Regions from separate parts of the Rhizobium ruizarguesonis genome, predicted to be linked through region 2. Evidence: riboswitches for the same ligand, from Rfam matches in the RefSeq annotation. Region 2 holds a riboswitch; each other region holds the start of a gene.
What was found. Region 2 has a riboswitch for FMN ahead of J3P73_RS16065 (6,7-dimethyl-8-ribityllumazine synthase). Riboswitches for the same ligand answer to the same signal wherever they lie in the genome.

Region 1: linked by a shared signal. The riboswitch ahead of ribB (3,4-dihydroxy-2-butanone-4-phosphate synthase) and the one ahead of J3P73_RS16065 (6,7-dimethyl-8-ribityllumazine synthase) in region 2 are both predicted to bind FMN.
Region 3: linked by a shared signal. The riboswitch ahead of ribN (riboflavin transporter RibN) and the one ahead of J3P73_RS16065 (6,7-dimethyl-8-ribityllumazine synthase) in region 2 are both predicted to bind FMN.

What each region holds. Positions count from the first base shown of each region.
Region 1 is NZ_CP071678.1:2,805,143-2,810,772, forward strand. It holds gene J3P73_RS13885 (sugar ABC transporter ATP-binding protein) at 1-23, shown strand, start outside; gene J3P73_RS13890 (SDR family oxidoreductase) at 46-834, shown strand; gene J3P73_RS13895 (hypothetical protein) at 870-1,013, shown strand; gene J3P73_RS13900 (glucose 1-dehydrogenase) at 1,100-1,882, shown strand; FMN riboswitch at 2,076-2,226, shown strand; gene ribB (3,4-dihydroxy-2-butanone-4-phosphate synthase) at 2,353-2,988, shown strand; gene J3P73_RS13910 (SDR family oxidoreductase) at 3,073-3,840, opposite strand; gene J3P73_RS13915 (DMT family transporter) at 4,170-5,078, shown strand; gene mobA (molybdenum cofactor guanylyltransferase MobA) at 5,088-5,630, shown strand, end outside.
Region 2 is NZ_CP071678.1:3,229,874-3,235,503, reverse strand. It holds gene J3P73_RS16085 (alpha/beta fold hydrolase) at 1-646, shown strand, start outside; gene J3P73_RS16080 (TMEM175 family protein) at 684-1,283, shown strand; gene J3P73_RS16075 (alpha/beta fold hydrolase) at 1,330-2,175, shown strand; gene J3P73_RS16070 (SDR family oxidoreductase) at 2,240-3,010, shown strand; gene J3P73_RS16065 (6,7-dimethyl-8-ribityllumazine synthase) at 3,077-3,511, opposite strand; FMN riboswitch at 3,590-3,732, opposite strand; gene J3P73_RS16060 (SRPBCC family protein) at 3,994-4,440, shown strand; gene J3P73_RS16055 (GCG_CRPN prefix-to-repeats domain-containing protein) at 4,627-4,935, shown strand; gene J3P73_RS16050 (hypothetical protein) at 5,045-5,269, opposite strand; gene J3P73_RS16045 (adenylate/guanylate cyclase domain-containing protein) at 5,509-5,630, shown strand, end outside.
Region 3 is NZ_CP071678.1:1,908,491-1,914,120, forward strand. It holds gene lon (endopeptidase La) at 75-2,492, shown strand; gene hupB (DNA-binding protein HupB) at 2,699-2,974, shown strand; FMN riboswitch at 3,097-3,251, shown strand; gene ribN (riboflavin transporter RibN) at 3,438-4,346, shown strand; gene J3P73_RS09475 (esterase-like activity of phytase family protein) at 4,430-5,630, shown strand, end outside.

The DNA.
Region 1 (5,630 bases), 420 kb from region 2:
TCATGGAGCTAGCCACCATCTAAACAGACAGAGAAAGGAAGAGCGGTGTCCGACATCACTCTGAACGCCCCGAAGCTTTTCGATCTCAGCGGCCAGGTTGCCATCGTTACCGGAGCCGGCAGCGGCATTGGTCAGCGCATTGCCATCGGCCTCGCGCAATGCGGCGCCGACGTGGCGCTGCTCGACCGCCGAACCGACGACGGATTGGCCAAGACGGCTGAACATATTCGCGCCGCCGGCCGCCGCTCGATCCAGATCGCGGCGGATGTCACGAGCAAATCTTCCCTTGCAGATGCCGTAGCACGTACCGAAGCGGATCTCGGCACGCTGACGCTTGCAGTCAACGCTGCAGGCATCGCCAACGCGAACCCGGCGGAAGAGATGGAGGAGGATCAATATCAGACGTTGATGGATATCAACCTCAAAGGCGTCTTTCTTTCCTGCCAGGCAGAGGCTCGCGCCATGCTGAAGAATGGACGCGGCTCCATCGTCAACATCGCTTCCATGTCGGGCGTGATCGTAAACCGGGGGCTGAGCCAAGCGCACTACAACGCCTCGAAGGCGGGCGTGATCCATATGTCGAAGTCCATGGCGATGGAATGGGTCGACCGCGGCATTCGCGTCAACACCATCTCGCCCGGATACACGGCAACGCCCATGAACACCCGTCCGGAGATGGTCCACCAGACCAAGCTCTTCGAAGAGCAGACGCCAATGCAGCGCATGGCAGCGGTCGACGAGATGGTGGGTCCGGCGGTGTTTCTGCTGTCGAATGCAGCAAGTTTCGTGACCGGCGTCGATCTTCTCGTCGACGGCGGTTTCTGCTGCTGGTGAGGGCGAGGCGAAAGCTCATTGCCGGCAACTGAAAAATGAACGGTCTCGCTTCCTCCCTGGCTGAGATCGAGGCGCTGAAGGGAATAACGGGCAAGACGGCGTGCGATATCGTCGTCTGCCCGCCCTTCACGCCGATCGAACAGGCTCGGGCGTCGTCATCGGCGCTCAAGACTGCCTGAATTGGCGACAACCGGTTGAGCTCCAATAATGATCGCATGGTAGGTCGCGCCCAGATTTGCTGTTTATCGACGGACAAGGAAAGAGCATGAAACGCTTTGAGCAGAAGACGGTCGTCATTACCGGAGGCAGCCGCGGCATCGGCGCTGCTATCGCAAGACGTTTTGCGCGCGAAGGCGCCAATCTCGTCGTCTCGGCCAACGAGGACCTGGTTCACGGCGTTGCCGAACAGATCCGGGCCGACGGCGGCAAGGCGATCTCCTTCATCGGCGACGTCACCGACAAGGCGAGCGTCACCGCCCTCTATGATGCCGCCGAGAAGGAATTCGGCTCGGTCGACGTCTCGATCCAGAACGCCGGCGTCATCACCATTGCCCGCGTCGAGGACCTGACCGAAAACGAGTGGGACAAGGTCATGGCCGTCAACACCAAGGGCGTCTTCCTCTGCGCCCAGGAGGCGATATCGAGAATGCGCAAGCACAAGCGCGGCGGCCGCATCATCAACACCGCTTCCGGCCAGGCCCGTGACGGCTTTATCTACACGCCGCATTATGCCGCCTCGAAAATGGGCGTCGTCGGCATCACCCAGAGCCTGGCCAAGGAAGTCGCGACCGAGAAGATCACCGTCAACGCCTTCTGCCCCGGCATCATCGAGACCGACATGTGGGCCTATAACGACCAGGCCTGGGGCAAGCTGCTCGGCAACTACGCCCCCGGCGAGTTGATGAAGGAATGGGTCGAGGGCATCCCGATGAAACGGGCCGGCTCCGGCGAGGATGTCGCCGGCCTGGTTACCTTCCTCGCCAGCGACGACGCCGCCTATATCACCGGCCAGACCATCAATGTCGACGGCGGCCTGATCATGTCCTGATGCATGTCGCCCAAAAGTGCGCAGTGGTTTTGGGACAACGACATGCATGGAAGGATCAAAGCACCAACGAAGCACGGAAGGCGACCCGGTCGTCGCCTCCGTGTGAACAGTGTGTCCATCGGCGTTAGGGCAGCTTTGCATTTTTGCCGGGTCGAGTGACCTTGCCATCCGCCTGTTTTTGATCCTATCTTTGAAATGTTCTCAGGGCGGGGTGTAATTCCCCACCGGCGGTATCAGGAGCAATCCTGGAGCCCGCGAGCGCTTCCGGCACCTCCTGTCGGAAGGTCAGCAGATCCGGTGAGATGCCGGAGCCGACGGTATAGTCCGGATGGAAGAGGACAACACGGGCAGTCGCACTCCATCCGGGAGTCGGCTGACGTTTGTTCGCCCAAGGGCAGAAGGCTCGCTCACGGATTGAGCCGAGCAGACCATGTCAGTCCGCTGACATAACCCTTGAAAGGCCAGACAGCATGACTATCGCAAGAATTGAAGATGCCATATCAGCCATTGCCAGCGGCAAGATGGTCGTCGTCGTCGACGACCAGAACCGGGAAAACGAAGGCGATATCGTGGTCGCGGCCGATGCCGTCACCCCGGAAACAATCGCCTTCATGATGAACCACGCCCGCGGGCTCGTTTGCATTGCCATGGAAGGCGAGCGTCTCGATGCACTCGATATCCCGCTGATGGTGCCCAATAACACGGAATCGCACAAAACCGCCTTCACGGTCTCGGTCGATTATCTCAAGGGCACGACGACGGGCATCTCTGCGGCGGACCGCGCCGCCACCGTCCGCGCCCTCGTCGACGATCGCACAAAGCCCGACGAATTCGCCCGCCCCGGCCACATCTTTCCGCTCCGCGCCAACCCCCGCGGCGTGCTCGGCCGCCCTGGCCACACCGAAGCCGCAGTCGATCTCGCCCGCCTCGCCGGAAGGATCCCCGCCGGCGTCATCTGCGAAGTCGCCAACGACGACGGAACCATGTCCCGCCTGTCCGAACTCACGCTCTTCGCCGAACGCCACAACCTCCCCCTCGTCACCATCGAGGATCTGGTCGCCTATCTCGAACGCCAGGCGGCAAGAGACATACGCGAAGTCGCCTGATCGACGCCTTAGTTGCGGCGGCATAGCCCGCCGCAACTAAGAACGCCGAAGCGATGACCGTGACGGCACTGTCCCTTGCTCGCCCTATGTCCGGCTGATCGAAACGCCGCCATCCGCCAGCATTGCCGTGCCGGTCACGAAGCTCGACATGTCGGAGGCGAGGAAAAGCGCTGCATTGGCGATCTCTTCGGGTTGCGCCATGCGTTTCAGCGCATGCAATCCCTCCACGAAGGCGAGCACTTCCGGCGTGGCATCGGGCGCGTTGGTGATGCTGGCGGGTGTGTCGGTGCCGCCGGGAAGCAGTGCGTTGACGCGGATCTTCTGCGCTCCGAGTTCAGCGGCGAGCACCTGCACGAAGCCGATCAAACCCGCCTTGCTCGCCGCATAGGCGGCCATGCCCGGCATGCCGACGGTGTGACCGACGAAAGTCGAGGTGAAGATCAGCGATCCGCCGCCTTTTCCCATCGCCGCCGACTGGTACTTGGCGCCGAGGAAGGCGGCGGTGAGATTGGTCTCGATCGTCTCGCGCCAGCCCTCCAGCGACAGCCCGGCAACCGGCCCCATCTCACCGAGGATGCCGGCATTGTTGAAGGCGATGTCGAGCCGGCCGAAACGCGAGACTGCCGTTTCGACGAGTCTTGCCTGCAGCGCCTCATCCTTGACATCGCCTGATATGGCGACGGCCTGACCACCCTCCGCCTCGATTTCGGCGATGACGGCATCGAGCGCGTCCTGTCGCCGGCCGGTGACCACGAGCTTGGCGCCTTGCCGCGCAAAGAGTTTCGCCGCCGCGCGGCCGATGCCGGAGCTTGCGCCGGTGATGATTGCGATCTTGTCGTTGAGAAGTGTCATATCGATCTCTCCTTCGTTGTTGCGAGATCTGAGATGCTCAAACATCAGGCGATGCAGCCACCCGTTTCCCGCGCAGGAGGAGAAAAACGCCTATGGCCCGAACCGGCAGCGCGACGGCGCGTCCTCATCGACGCGTTGATTGCGGCGTCGGAACTGTCGGAATTCAGCTTATAAAACGGAGATTTGCCTGGACTTCCACCCACACGCCTGCGTTGACATCGGCGCCATTGTGCACCGCGTCATCGATTTATGCTTGGTGTGACATTCATCCGATTCCCTTGATGCATCTTCGCGACTAAAAGGAGCGCACAGGTAACGGGAATCTCTTCATGCCGCGGTCACGCAATACTGAGGGCGCCATCTATATGAGCTTGGCGATGGCCGGCTTTTCCGCGAGCGACGCCCTGTCCAAATCGGTGATCGCCTATATGAACGCCGGCGAGATCATGTTTCTGCGCGGCCTCTTCACCAGCCTGCTCGTCTATCTGATCGCCTGGAAAATGGGCGCGCTACGCTCCTGGCGCATCATGCTGCAGCCGATGATCATCTTCAGGATCATCTGCGAGACGCTCTCCGCCGTCACCTATATCACCGCGCTCGGCATGATGCCGATCGCCAATGCCTCGGCGATCCTGCAATCGCTGCCGTTGGTCGTCACCTTCGGCGCTGCCCTCTTCTTCGGCGAGCCGGTCGGCTGGCGGCGCTGGTCGGCGATCCTCGTCGGCCTCGTCGGCGTGATGATCATCATCCGCCCCGGCCCTGAGGGATTCACTGCCGCCGCCCTCCTCTGCGTCGCCGCGGTGCTGACGACGGCCGGCCGCGATCTCGCCACCCGGAGCATCAGTCCGGAGATTCCCTCGCTGATGATAACCGTCATCACCGCCATATCAGCCTCCTTCTTCGGCGCGCTGCTCATTCCGGCGCTCGGCGGCTGGCAGCCGGTCAGCGCTAACGCGCTTGGGCATCTCGTGCTCGCCTCGGTGCTGGTGCTCGTCGGCTACCAGTCGGTCATCCTCGCCATGCGCACCGGCGAAATCTCCTTCGTCGCGCCGTTCCGCTATACCAGCCTGATCTTTTCCTCTCTGCTCGGCTTCCTCTTCTTCGCCGAAGTGCCTGACAGCTGGACGCTCGTCGGGGCTGCGATCGTCATCGCATCCGGCCTCTATACATTCTATCGTGAGGCCAAGCGCCGTGTGTCGCCGATCGCGCAGGAATCCGCGCCGCGCGCGCCGGTCTGAGGAAGGATGATGGCTGAATTCTCGCTCGACAGATCTGATATAGCAGGCGTCGTATTGGCCGGCGGCCGCTCGCAACGCATGGGCCGCGACAAGGCAGGCGTGATGCTTGGCGCCGAGAGCCTGCTCCACCATGTGCTGACCCGCCTCTCGCAGCAGACCCCGCTCGTCGCGGTCAATGCCGATGCCGCCGCCGAGGGCGTGCCTGTCGTTCCCGACCGTTTTCGCGGCAAGGCCGGACCGATGGCCGGAATCCATGCCGCCATGGTCTATGCCGCCGGCCTGCCCTCGATCACCCATGTCGCCACCGTCTCGGTGGATTGCCCGTTCTTCCCGGCCGATCTCGTCGCCCGGCTGGCGGCAGCGGTCGAGCACCCTTCGCAGATCGCCATTGCCGCCTCCGAGGGCCGCAGCCATCCCGTCTTCGGGCTCTGGCCGGTGACGCTGGCCGCCGATCTCGAAGCCTGGATCGCCACCGACGAGAAGCGCCGCGTACGCGACTTCCTGTTGCGGCATGACGTTACGGAAGTGGCGTTTCCGCTGCATCCGACCCGT
Region 2 (5,630 bases):
TGGTTCGAGCTGGTCGAAGATCATCCAGCCTCTGGCTGCCGAAGGCTTGACGGTGGTGGCAGCGCCGCTGCCGCTGACCTCCTTCAGTGACGATGTCGCGGCACTCGATCGCGCACTGGAGCGGTTGACGGGGCCAGTGGTTCTCGTCGGTCATGCCTATGCCGGCGCGGTGATCGCCGCGACCAGGGAAGAGAAGGTCAAGGGGCTTGTCTACATAGCGGCGCTGGCGCCCGACGAGGGCGAGACGGTGGCCGATATTTTCTATCGCGGCACGCCGCATCCGCAGGCGCCGAAGCTTTCGCCGGACAATCACGGCCTGATCTACCTGCCGGAGGAGGCCTTCGCCTCGGCATTCGCCCAGAATGCGACTGATGAGGAGCAGGCGGTACTGGCCGCCGTGCAGCGGCCGATTTCGCCGGCCTGCATCACTGTCCCCGTGTCGCGCCCGCTCTGGAAGGACCGCTCGGCCTGGTTCCTGGTCGCCGAACAGGACCGGATGATCGTTGCCGACAACCAGCGCTTCATGGCCGAGCGGATGCAGGCGCGAGTGCGCTCTCACGCCGCCGACCACACGCCGATCGTTACGGCGCCTGCCGCCGTGCTCGACATCGTCAGGGAGGCGGTCGCCACAGTAGCGGCGGCCTGAATTCAGCCGTCAAAACATGGGATGAGGAGGAATTGAGATGCACGGACAGAAGATGACGACGGAGCGCGTGAGCGCGTTTTCGGACGCTCTGATCGCGGTGATCATGACCATCATGGTGCTGGAGCTGAAGGCGCCCGAGTCCCCTGAAATCACAGCCATGCTTGCGCTCTGGCCGACCGTGGTCAGCTACGCCTTGAGCTACCTGTTCATCGCGATCATCTGGATCAACCACCATCATTTGTTACGGCTGGTGCATTTTGCATCGACCCGGCTGATCTGGGTCAACTTCTTGCACCTGTTCCTGGTGTCGCTATTGCCGTTCACCACGGCCTGGATGGCGAGGACCGACCTCGCGCCAATGCCGGTCGCCATCTACGCAGGCGTCTTCGTGCTGGTGAATGCCGCCTATCTTTTGTTCGAGCGCGAGATATTTGCGCAGGCCGAGGCGGGCGCGATGCCTGAACCGGCCCGGCGGCTGGCGCGCCGGCGGACACTCATCGGGCTGGCGATCTTTGCCCTGGCGGGGCTCGTTGCCCCCTTCGCACCGCTCCTCGGCTTCTTCCTGATCTGCTGCGCCCTCGTTCTCTATCTCCAGCCGGAGATCTTCAGCAGCCGCCTGCAAGGGCAGGCGGAATAACCACACGGAAAATAGCAAACAAGTTATCAACGCAAAGGAGACTGTCATGTCCACCATCAGATACCGCACCGCCGACGTCGACGGCTTCAAGATCTTCTATCGCGAGGCCGGTTCGCCGGATGCTCCGAAGCTGCTCCTGCTGCACGGCTTTCCGAGTGCCGGCCATATGTTCCGCGACCTGATCCCGCTGCTCTCCGATCGCTTCCACATCGTCGCGCCCGATCTTCCGGGCTTCGGACAATCCGACCTGCCGGCGCGGCCTGCCACCTTCGACGGGATCGCGGCGACGATCGACCGCTTCACCGAAATCGTCGGCTTCGATCATTACGCCGTTTACGTGTTCGACTATGGCGCGCCGACGGGCTTCCGGCTGGCGGTGAAACATCCCGAGCGCATCACGGCGATCATTTCGCAAAACGGCAATGCCTATGTCGAGGGCCTCAGCGACGGCTGGAACCCGATCCGGGCCTATTGGGAGGACGCCTCCGAGGAGAACCGCAATGCGCTGAAGGCGATGCTGCAGCCGGAGGCGACGATCTGGCAATATACCCATGGTGTCGCCGATCCGACGGCGGTTTCGCCGGACGGTTATTCGCTCGACAATTTCTATCTGGCCCGGCCTGAAGTCGAGGATGTGCAACTTGATCTCTTCGGCGACTACAAGAGCAATGTTGCGCTCTATCCTGCCTTCCAGGCGTATTTCCGTACCCACAAGCCGCCGTTCCTTGCCGTGTGGGGTGAGAATGACCCGTTCTTCCTGCCGCCCGGTGCAGAGGCCTTTGAGCGCGATAATCCGGGCGCGGTCGTGCGCTTCCTCGACACGGGCCATTTCGCGCTGGAAACGCATGCCGCCGAGATCGCGGCCGAGATTCGGGATTTTCTGGCCCGCTGACGGCAACCTGGCGCCGCCCCGCCGGAAGGGGCGGGTGGTGGCCGAAGCAGAGAGGAGAGACGGCATGTCGAACTCAGTCGCGATCATCACCGGCGCCAGCCAGGGTATCGGCCAGGCGACGGCGCAGCGCCTCGCGCGCGATTTTTCCGCGCTGGTGCTGGTCGCCCGCAACCGCGCTAATCTTGAGGAGACCGCGCAGGCGGTAAGGGCGGCCGGCGCGCAAGCCCTCGTCATCGGCGCCGACCTCGCCGAGCCGCAAGCGGCGCAGGCCGTGGTCGATCAGGCGCTCGGTGCCTTCGGCCGCATCGATGCGCTGCTCAACATCGCCGGTGCGGTACCGCAGATTGATCTTTTCGAGATGACCGATGCGCAGTGGGAGGACGGGCTGGCGCTAAAGCTGCACGGCGCGAGGCGCCTGACGATAGCGGCATGGCCGGCGCTGAGAGAGGCGAAGGGCTCCGTCGTCTTGATGTCGGGCAATTCGGCGGTGTTTCCGAAGGCGCCGTACGCGGCGGTCGGTACCATCAATGCTGCCATCGTCGCACTCGCCAAGGCCTTTTCCGATCGCGGCATCACCGATGGCGTGCAGGTCAACAGCGTGCTGCCCGGTCCCGTCATGACCGGCCGGCGTCTTTCCTATCTCAAGCACTGGGCGCCGCTGCATGGCGTAAGCGTGGAGGAGGCGACCGCCCGTTTCCTCAAGCAGGCCGGCATCGCCCGCTATGGCGAGCCGGAAGAAATCGCCGAACTGATGGCTTTCCTGGTATCGCCGGGCGCACGCTGGATGACCGGCTCGACGCTGCGCATGGATGGCGGCGAGGTGAAGTCGATCTGATGCGGTCGACGGCGGGAGTGCCCCGCCGTCTTCATCTCCTGTGTTCCTCTGCTCGTCGAGCTGCTTTCACGCAGCCAGAGCGGCGCGGGTTTTGCCGATCGTCAGAGCCGCCTTTGCGGCCTCGCGCCCTTTCTCGACGAAATGTGCGCGGTAGATCTGCTTGTGATGCTCGGTTTCCTGATACTGATGCGGCGTCAGCGAAACCGACAGCACCGGCACGCCGGTATCCATGCCGGCGCGCATCAGCCCATCGACGACGGCCTGGGCGACGAATTCGTGGCGGTAGATTCCGCCGTCGACGACGAAGGCGGCGGCAACGACAGCAGCATAGCGCCCGCTTGCCGCAAGATCGCGTGACAGCAGCGGCATCTCGAATGCGCCGGGAACATCGAACACATCGACCTGCTCGGGCGGAATAAGCTGATGGAAGCCATCTAGGGCACGGTCGACGATATCGGCATGCCAGCTGGCTTTGATGAAGGCATAGCGGGTGGGTGTCATGGTAATCTCCTTTGGCGAACAGACACATCACCCAAGGCGATCACGAACGTCCCCGACAGCCGCAAGGGCGGCAGGAACGCGCGTTCTCTTTCATCCGGACTATGACCGTCGGCTCAGGCATCTCACCTGATCTGCTGACCCTTCCTGAGAAGGCGCTCGCGGGCTCGCAATCCAAATTGCATACCGCCGGTAGGGACTTGCACCCCGCCCTGAGAACGGCGCGAACAATAGGTGGAAGGTGACGGGCTGGCAATAGTCCGGAAAGAGCTTTCATGACCGATGAAAGCGCCGATGCAGGATCAGGGCTCCCGACGCGGCGATTTTGCTTGTTCGTCGATCGCGACGGGCAAGCCCTCTTGTGGAGGATGGGCTTGCGCCTACATGCTTCCAGTGAGGACATTCACGTCAGAATAGCACGGCAAGACAGGATGCGCCGTCTCCACCGGAGACGGGCAGGGCCGTGGCAACCACGGGAGAGAGAGATGCAAGACCCCTTCGTCGTCCACCGCGAGGCGCATATCGCGGCGCCGCCGGCCGCGGTGTTCGCGCTGATGACCGACCCGGAAAAGATCCTGCGCTGGATGGGAACGGAGGCGCAGGTCGAGCCGCAGCCCGGTGGGCTCTATCTCGTCAACGTCACCGGCGCCCGCTTTGCGCGCGGCTCGTTTCGAGAAGTGGTTCCGGTTCATCGCCTTGCCTACAGCTTCGGCTGGGACGGCAGTGAGGTGGTGCCGCCGGGGTCGAGCCTGGTCGAGATCGACCTGATCGAGCAAGGAGATGGAACGCTGTTGCGGCTCACCCATAGCGGCCTGCCGAGCGCCGAGCAATGCGCCGGCCATGCGGAAGGCTGGGCGCATTACCTCGGGCGGTTGACCGAGGTCGCCGCCGGGCATGATCCGGGTCCCGACCCTTTTTACGGCAGGACATGAACAAATTTTGCCGGCAGCGGGGCGTCTGTGAAGCGCTTGCCGTTGCGACAACAACGGTCGGCGAGCGCCCAAGCCGGTCGTGCGGAAGCGCTTCTTTTGCTACCGCAAACATGAACGCGCAGTTCATCTCCAGTTCAATTTAGCGGTCCTAATCTGCGGACGGCTGGATTGAAAATGGAGTTCACGATGAAGGCACTTTCTATCGCGGCTGCCTTGCTTGCCGGCAGCCTCTCGATCGGTACCGCGGAGGCAATGCCGATGGGGACAATCAATGTCCAGAGCAATGTCACAAAGGTCGACTACGCCTGCGGTCGCGGCTGGCATCTGACGCGCTGGGGCGAATGCCGGCGAAACTGGAGACGCCCGCCGCCGGTAGCTTTCTACGGTGGTCCGCCCCGCTGGGGCTGGGAGCGGCGTCACCGGGATTGGGATGGTCCGCGCTGGCGCGATGAGAGGCGCTGGGATCGCGACCGGCGTTGGCGGGATGATGACTAAAGGTCTGGCTTAGATGTAGATGGACGAAGGCCGGAGCGATTTTCGCCCGGCCTTTTCTAATGCTTCGCCGACGCTGACAGCCAGCGTTCTCCCGATTCGCCCGAGAGGATCAGATCCTGCTGACGAGCCAGTGCTTGTCGTCGATCAATTCCTCGAGCTCGACGGGATCCTTGACGCCGAATTCGAACCATTCGACGAGTTCTTTCGCCTTGCGGCTACTCTCCTCCGCCGTCAGCTCGACCTGATATCTTTCGCACCATCGCCGAAGGATCGACGTCAGCAGCGTCATGTCATTCCCATCCAGCGGATCTTTCGGCCAGAAAATCGTGCCCATCGTACCCCTCAATCACACGATGACGAACGGCCCCATAATGGAATCAAAGCCGCGCAAGTTTAAAGTGTTTATTTTTTGTTTTCCACCGCGGCGAATGGTTTTCGACAGGGGAGTGGAACGTCCTTTTGGGGATGAAAGGTTGAGCCGGTGGAAACGTCCTCATGGACATTCGGAATGGCTGCTTGCGCTCACCCGGGGACATCCTTGCGGCCGCCCCGGTCAGCGTGCGATGTTAAGCCATGGATCTGCCATCTCCCCTTGCCTGGCTGGTTGATGAGGCCGGTGCCTCGCCCAGTCCCGAATGGTTTCTGGCCGAACTCGGGCGCCGGCTGCTGGCCGATGGCCTGCCGCTTTTGGGCGG
Region 3 (5,630 bases), 1.3 Mb from region 2:
ACAAGTGAGAGTGCCGGCCGGTCCCAAGCGGCCGTGCAGAGAGCCCGGCAACGGGACGATGGAAAGGACATAAAATGACGAAGAAAACGTCTGTAGCGAGCAGCACTGCCTACCCTGTTCTGCCCCTGCGCGACATCGTGGTTTTCCCGCATATGATCGTGCCGCTGTTCGTCGGACGGGAAAAGTCGATCCGTGCGCTCGAAGAGGTCATGGGGTCCGACAAGCAGATCATGCTGGTGACGCAGATCAACGCCAGCGACGACGATCCGGATCCTTCCGCGATCCACAATGTCGGCACCGTGGCGAACGTGCTGCAGCTCTTGAAGCTGCCCGACGGCACCGTGAAGGTTCTGGTCGAAGGTCGCGCCCGCGCCGAGATCGACACTTATACCAGCCGCGAGGATTTCTATGAGGCGCTCGGCCATGTGCTCGAGGAGCCGCATGACGATCCGGTCGAACTGGAAGCCCTGTCGCGTTCGGTCGTCTCCGAATTCGAGAGCTACGTGAAGCTCAACAAGAAGATTTCGCCCGAAGTGGTCGGCGCCGCCAGCCAGATCGACGACTATTCCAAGCTCGCCGATACGGTCGCCTCGCATCTGTCGATCAAGATCACCGAGAAGCAGGAGATGCTGGAGACCACCAGCGTCAAGCAGCGCCTCGAAAAGGCCCTCGGCTTCATGGAAGGCGAGATCTCGGTTCTGCAGGTCGAAAAGCGCATCCGCTCGCGTGTCAAGCGCCAGATGGAGAAGACCCAGCGCGAATACTACCTCAATGAACAGATGAAGGCGATCCAGAAGGAACTCGGCGACGGCGAAGAAGGCCGCGACGAGATGAGCGAACTGGAAGAGCGCATCTCCAAGACCAAGCTGTCCAAGGAAGCCCGTGAAAAGGCCGATGCGGAGCTGAAGAAGCTGCGCCAGATGAGCCCGATGTCGGCGGAAGCCACCGTCGTGCGCAATTATCTGGACTGGCTGCTCGGCATTCCCTGGGGCAAGAAGTCGAAGATCAAGGCTGATCTCAACAATGCCGAGAAGATCCTCGAAGCTGATCACTTCGGTCTCGACAAGGTCAAGGAGCGCATCGTCGAATATCTGGCCGTGCAGGCCCGTGCCACCAAGATCAAAGGCCCGATCCTCTGCCTCGTCGGCCCTCCGGGCGTCGGCAAGACCTCGCTCGCCCAGTCGATCGCCAAGGCGACCGGCCGTGAGTATGTCCGCATGGCGCTTGGCGGCGTTCGCGACGAAGCCGAAATCCGCGGTCACCGCCGCACCTATATCGGCTCGATGCCCGGCAAGGTCATCCAGTCGATGAAGAAGGCGAAGAAGTCCAACCCGCTGTTCTTGCTCGACGAAATCGACAAGCTCGGCCAGGACTATCGCGGCGATCCGTCTTCGGCTCTGCTCGAAGTGCTCGATCCGGCGCAGAACATGACCTTCATGGATCACTATCTGGAAGTCGAATACGACCTGTCGGATGTGATGTTCATCACGACGGCGAATACGCTGAATATTCCAGCGCCTCTGATGGACCGCATGGAGATCATCCGTATCGCCGGCTACACCGAGGATGAAAAGCGCGAAATCGCCAAGCGGCACCTGCTGCCGAAGGCCATCAAGGAACATGCGTTGCAGCCGGAAGAATTCTCGGTCAGCGACGACGCCCTGATGGCAATCAGCCAGCAGTACACCCGTGAAGCCGGCGTCCGCAACTTCGAGCGCGAGCTGATGAAACTCGCCCGTAAGGCGGTCACCGAGATCATCAAGGGCAAGACGAAGGCCGTTCACGTGACGGCTGCCAACATCTCCGACTATCTGGGCGTCCCGCGCTTCCGCCATGGCGAAGCCGAGGGCGAGGATCAAGTCGGCGTCGTGACCGGTCTTGCCTGGACGGAAGTTGGTGGCGAGCTGCTGACCATCGAAGGTGTGATGATGCCGGGCAAGGGCCGCATGACGGTCACCGGCAATCTGAAGGAAGTCATGAAGGAATCGATCTCGGCAGCGGCGTCCTATGTCCGCTCGCGCGCCGTCGATTTCGGCATCGAGCCGCCGCGCTTCGACAAGAGCGACATCCACGTGCACGTGCCGGAAGGCGCAACGCCGAAGGATGGCCCCTCGGCCGGCGTCGCCATGGCAACCGCGATCGTCTCGATCATGACCGGCATCCCGGTGGACAGGCATGTGGCCATGACCGGTGAAATCACCCTTCGCGGCCGTGTGCTGCCGATCGGCGGTCTCAAGGAAAAGCTGCTCGCAGCGCTTCGCGGCGGCATCAAGAAGGTGCTGATTCCGGAGGAAAACGCCAAGGACCTGGCGGAGATTCCTGATAACGTGAAGAACAACATGGAGATCATCCCGGTATCCCGCATGGGCGAGGTGATCAAGCATGCGCTGATCCGGCGGCCGGAGCCGATCGAATGGGACGGCACGGTGGAAACGCCGGTCATCACATCGGTCGAAGGCCTCGATGAGACGGGCGCAACCATAGCGCATTGAGTGGCCTTTGCCACATTTATGCCCAATTGGCGCAAAACACGGAAAAAGGCTGGCGAAAACGCCAGCCTTTTTTGTGAAAACGTCATGTAGACGCTTGCTTTTCCTTGATTTGCAGGGCTTTTGGGTTTTCGGCGGGCCTGATGAAACCTATTCTGCGCCTAGCTTACTTTTGAGTCGTTTCATACCATTTAGAAAGGGGTGGAAACATGAACAAGAATGAACTCGTGTCCGCAGTAGCCGAAAAGGCAGGACTGACGAAGTCTGACGCGGCTTCCGCTGTTGACGCGGTTTTCGACGTTGTCCAGGCTGAACTCAAGAACAAGGGCGACATTCGCCTCGCGGGTTTCGGCAGCTTCACCGTTTCTCATCGTGCCGCAACGAAGGGCCGTAACCCGTCGACGGGCGCTGAAGTCGACATTCCGGCTCGCAACGTGCCGAAATTCACGCCCGGCAAGGGCCTGAAGGACGCCGTCAACGGCTGATCTGATATTATCCGTCAGCCGGAAACGAGACCGGTTGTGCAGGATTTGAGAGGGGTTCGGCTTTGCCGGACCCCTTTTGCTTTGGCTAGCCTTGCTGTCGCCCGGGCTTTGATCTACGACGTTTCTGTTCTCAGGGCGGGGTGAAACTCCCCACCGGCGGTAAGGGTTTCGGCTCGAGCCCGCGAGCGCCTGCTCTCGTGTCCAAGCGGGGGAAGGGCCAGCAGATCCGGTGCGATTCCGGAGCCGACGGTAAAAGTCCGGATGGAAGAGAATGAGTGTCGGTCGTGCAAAGGGCGGGGATCCGCCATGTCGCTCGTGTCCGTGCCTCATGCGTCCTGATTTATGTTGGTCCCACTGCATAATTCCTTAAATCGGAATCGATTTAAAGATAAAATTATGCAGCGATTTAAAGTGCTACAGCGTCCTTTGCGCGTCTGAAAAGACGCGCGGCGCTGTAGTTTGGATGAAAGACATGAATCAGACTTCCCTTGCAGTCTCGCCGTCCCGCGCCGTTGTCGGTGCCATCTGGATGGTGCTTGCCGGCATTGCCTTTTCGCTTCTCAACGTCGTCACCCAATGGCTGACGATGAAGCTTGCCTTTCCCTCGGCGTCGGCAGCTTTCTGGCAATATGGCTTCGCCTTCCTGTTTTCGCTGCCGTTCCTTAAGAGGCTCGGCCTTGCGGCGATGCGCACGGACTATCCCTGGCGTCACCTCGCGCGCGTCGCGCTTGCCGCGCTCGGCGTCGAAGCTTGGGTCGCCGGCCTTGCCGCGGTGCCGATCTGGCAGGCGATCGCACTGGTGATGACCTCGCCCTTCTTCATCATTCTGGGCGCCCGGCTTTTCCTGGGTGAGCGCGTCGGCCCGGCCCGCTGGGCTGCGACGGCTGCGGGTTTCACCGGAGCGATGATCATCCTGCAGCCATGGTCGGACGGCTTTGGCTGGGCGGCTCTCTTGCCTGTGCTTTCGGCGCTGCTTTGGGGCGCCTCGTCGCTGATCACCAAGAGCCTGACGGGTATCGAACGACCGGAGACGATCACCGTCTGGCTGCTCGTTCTGCTGACGCCGATAAATGGCGGGCTGGCGCTTGCGGCAGGCTTTGCAGTGCCGACGGGCGCAACCCTTGCCCTGTTCCTGCTGGCGGGGCTGCTGACTGCCGCAGCGCAGTATTTCCTGACGCTCGCCTATGCAGCCGCTGATGCCGCCTATGTCCAGCCGTTCGACGATCTGAAGCTGCCGTTGAACGTACTGGCGGGTTGGCTGTTCTTCGGTTATGCGCCGGCGGGTTATCTCTGGCTGGGAGCGGCTCTCATCCTGTCTGCTTCGCTGTTCATCATGCGAAACGAGATGCGCCGGGAGCGCAAACCAGCCTGACGTGATCAGGTGCAAAATGCCGCATCTGTCATGCCTCTGTCATGCCGCGCGCGCAGAAAACTCCTGTTTCGAATGTTCGACACATGGGGGATTTCATGACAATTTCATCGCGCAAGGCAGTGCTCGCTGCCGTGCTTCTCGCATCCGTTGCTTTTCCGGCCGCGGCCGAACCGGTTTTCAACCGCATCGCTTCCTTCCCGGTCGCAGAGAACCTGCCGGCTGACAAGGACAAGCTGTCGGTGAGCTCCGCCGAAATCATCACCGCGACCGACGACGGCAACACGCTGATCTATAGCGACAGCCCGCTCGGCGCGATCGGCTTCATCGATATTACCGATGCCAAGGCACCGAAGGCCGGCGGCGCGGTGATGATGGACGGCGAGCCGACATCGGTCACCTCCAGCGCCGGCAAGGCGCTCGTTGCTGTCAACACCTCCGAAAGCAAGGCGAAGCCCTCGGGCCGTCTCGCGATCGTCGACGTGGCGACCAAGAAGATCGAGAACACCTGCGATCTCGGCGGCCAGCCGGATTCGATCGCCCTCAACAAGGACAAGATGCTCGGCGCCATCGCAATCGAAAACGAGCGCGACGAAGACGTCAATGACGGCAAGATCCCGCAAATGCCGCCCGGCGACCTCGTCGTCTTCCAGGTCAAGAACGGCACCGTCGATTGCGGCACTATCAAGCACGTGGCGCTGACCGGGCTTGGCGGCGTCGCCCCTGAAGATCCGGAGCCGGAATTCGTCGCCTTCAACGGCCTGAACGAAATTGCTCTGACATTGCAGGAGAACAATGAGATCGTCATCATCGACGCCAACACGGCTGACGTGAAGACGCATTTCTCCGCCGGCAGCGTCGATCTTTCCGGCATCGACACCAAGCGTGACGGCGCCCTGAAATTCTCGGGCGAAGCCAAGGGCGTGCTGCGCGAGCCCGACGCCGTGAAGTGGCTGGACGACAACCGCCTCGTCGTCGCCAATGAAGGCGACTACCAGGGCGGCTCGCGTGGTTTCACCATCTTCGACAAGACGGGCAAACTTCTCTACGAATCAGGCGCCTCCTTCGAACGCGCCGTTGCCCATATCGGCCACTATCCGGAAAGCCGTTCGGGATCGAAGGGCGTCGAGCCGGAAGGCCTTGAAGCCGCCAAGTTCGGCGACGATCAGTATTTCTTCCTGCTCGCCGAGCGTGCTTCGGTCGTCGGCGTTTTCAAGGATACCGGCGCCGATCCCGAACTCATCCAGCTCTTGCCGTCGGGCATTTCGCCGGAAGGCGCGATCGCCA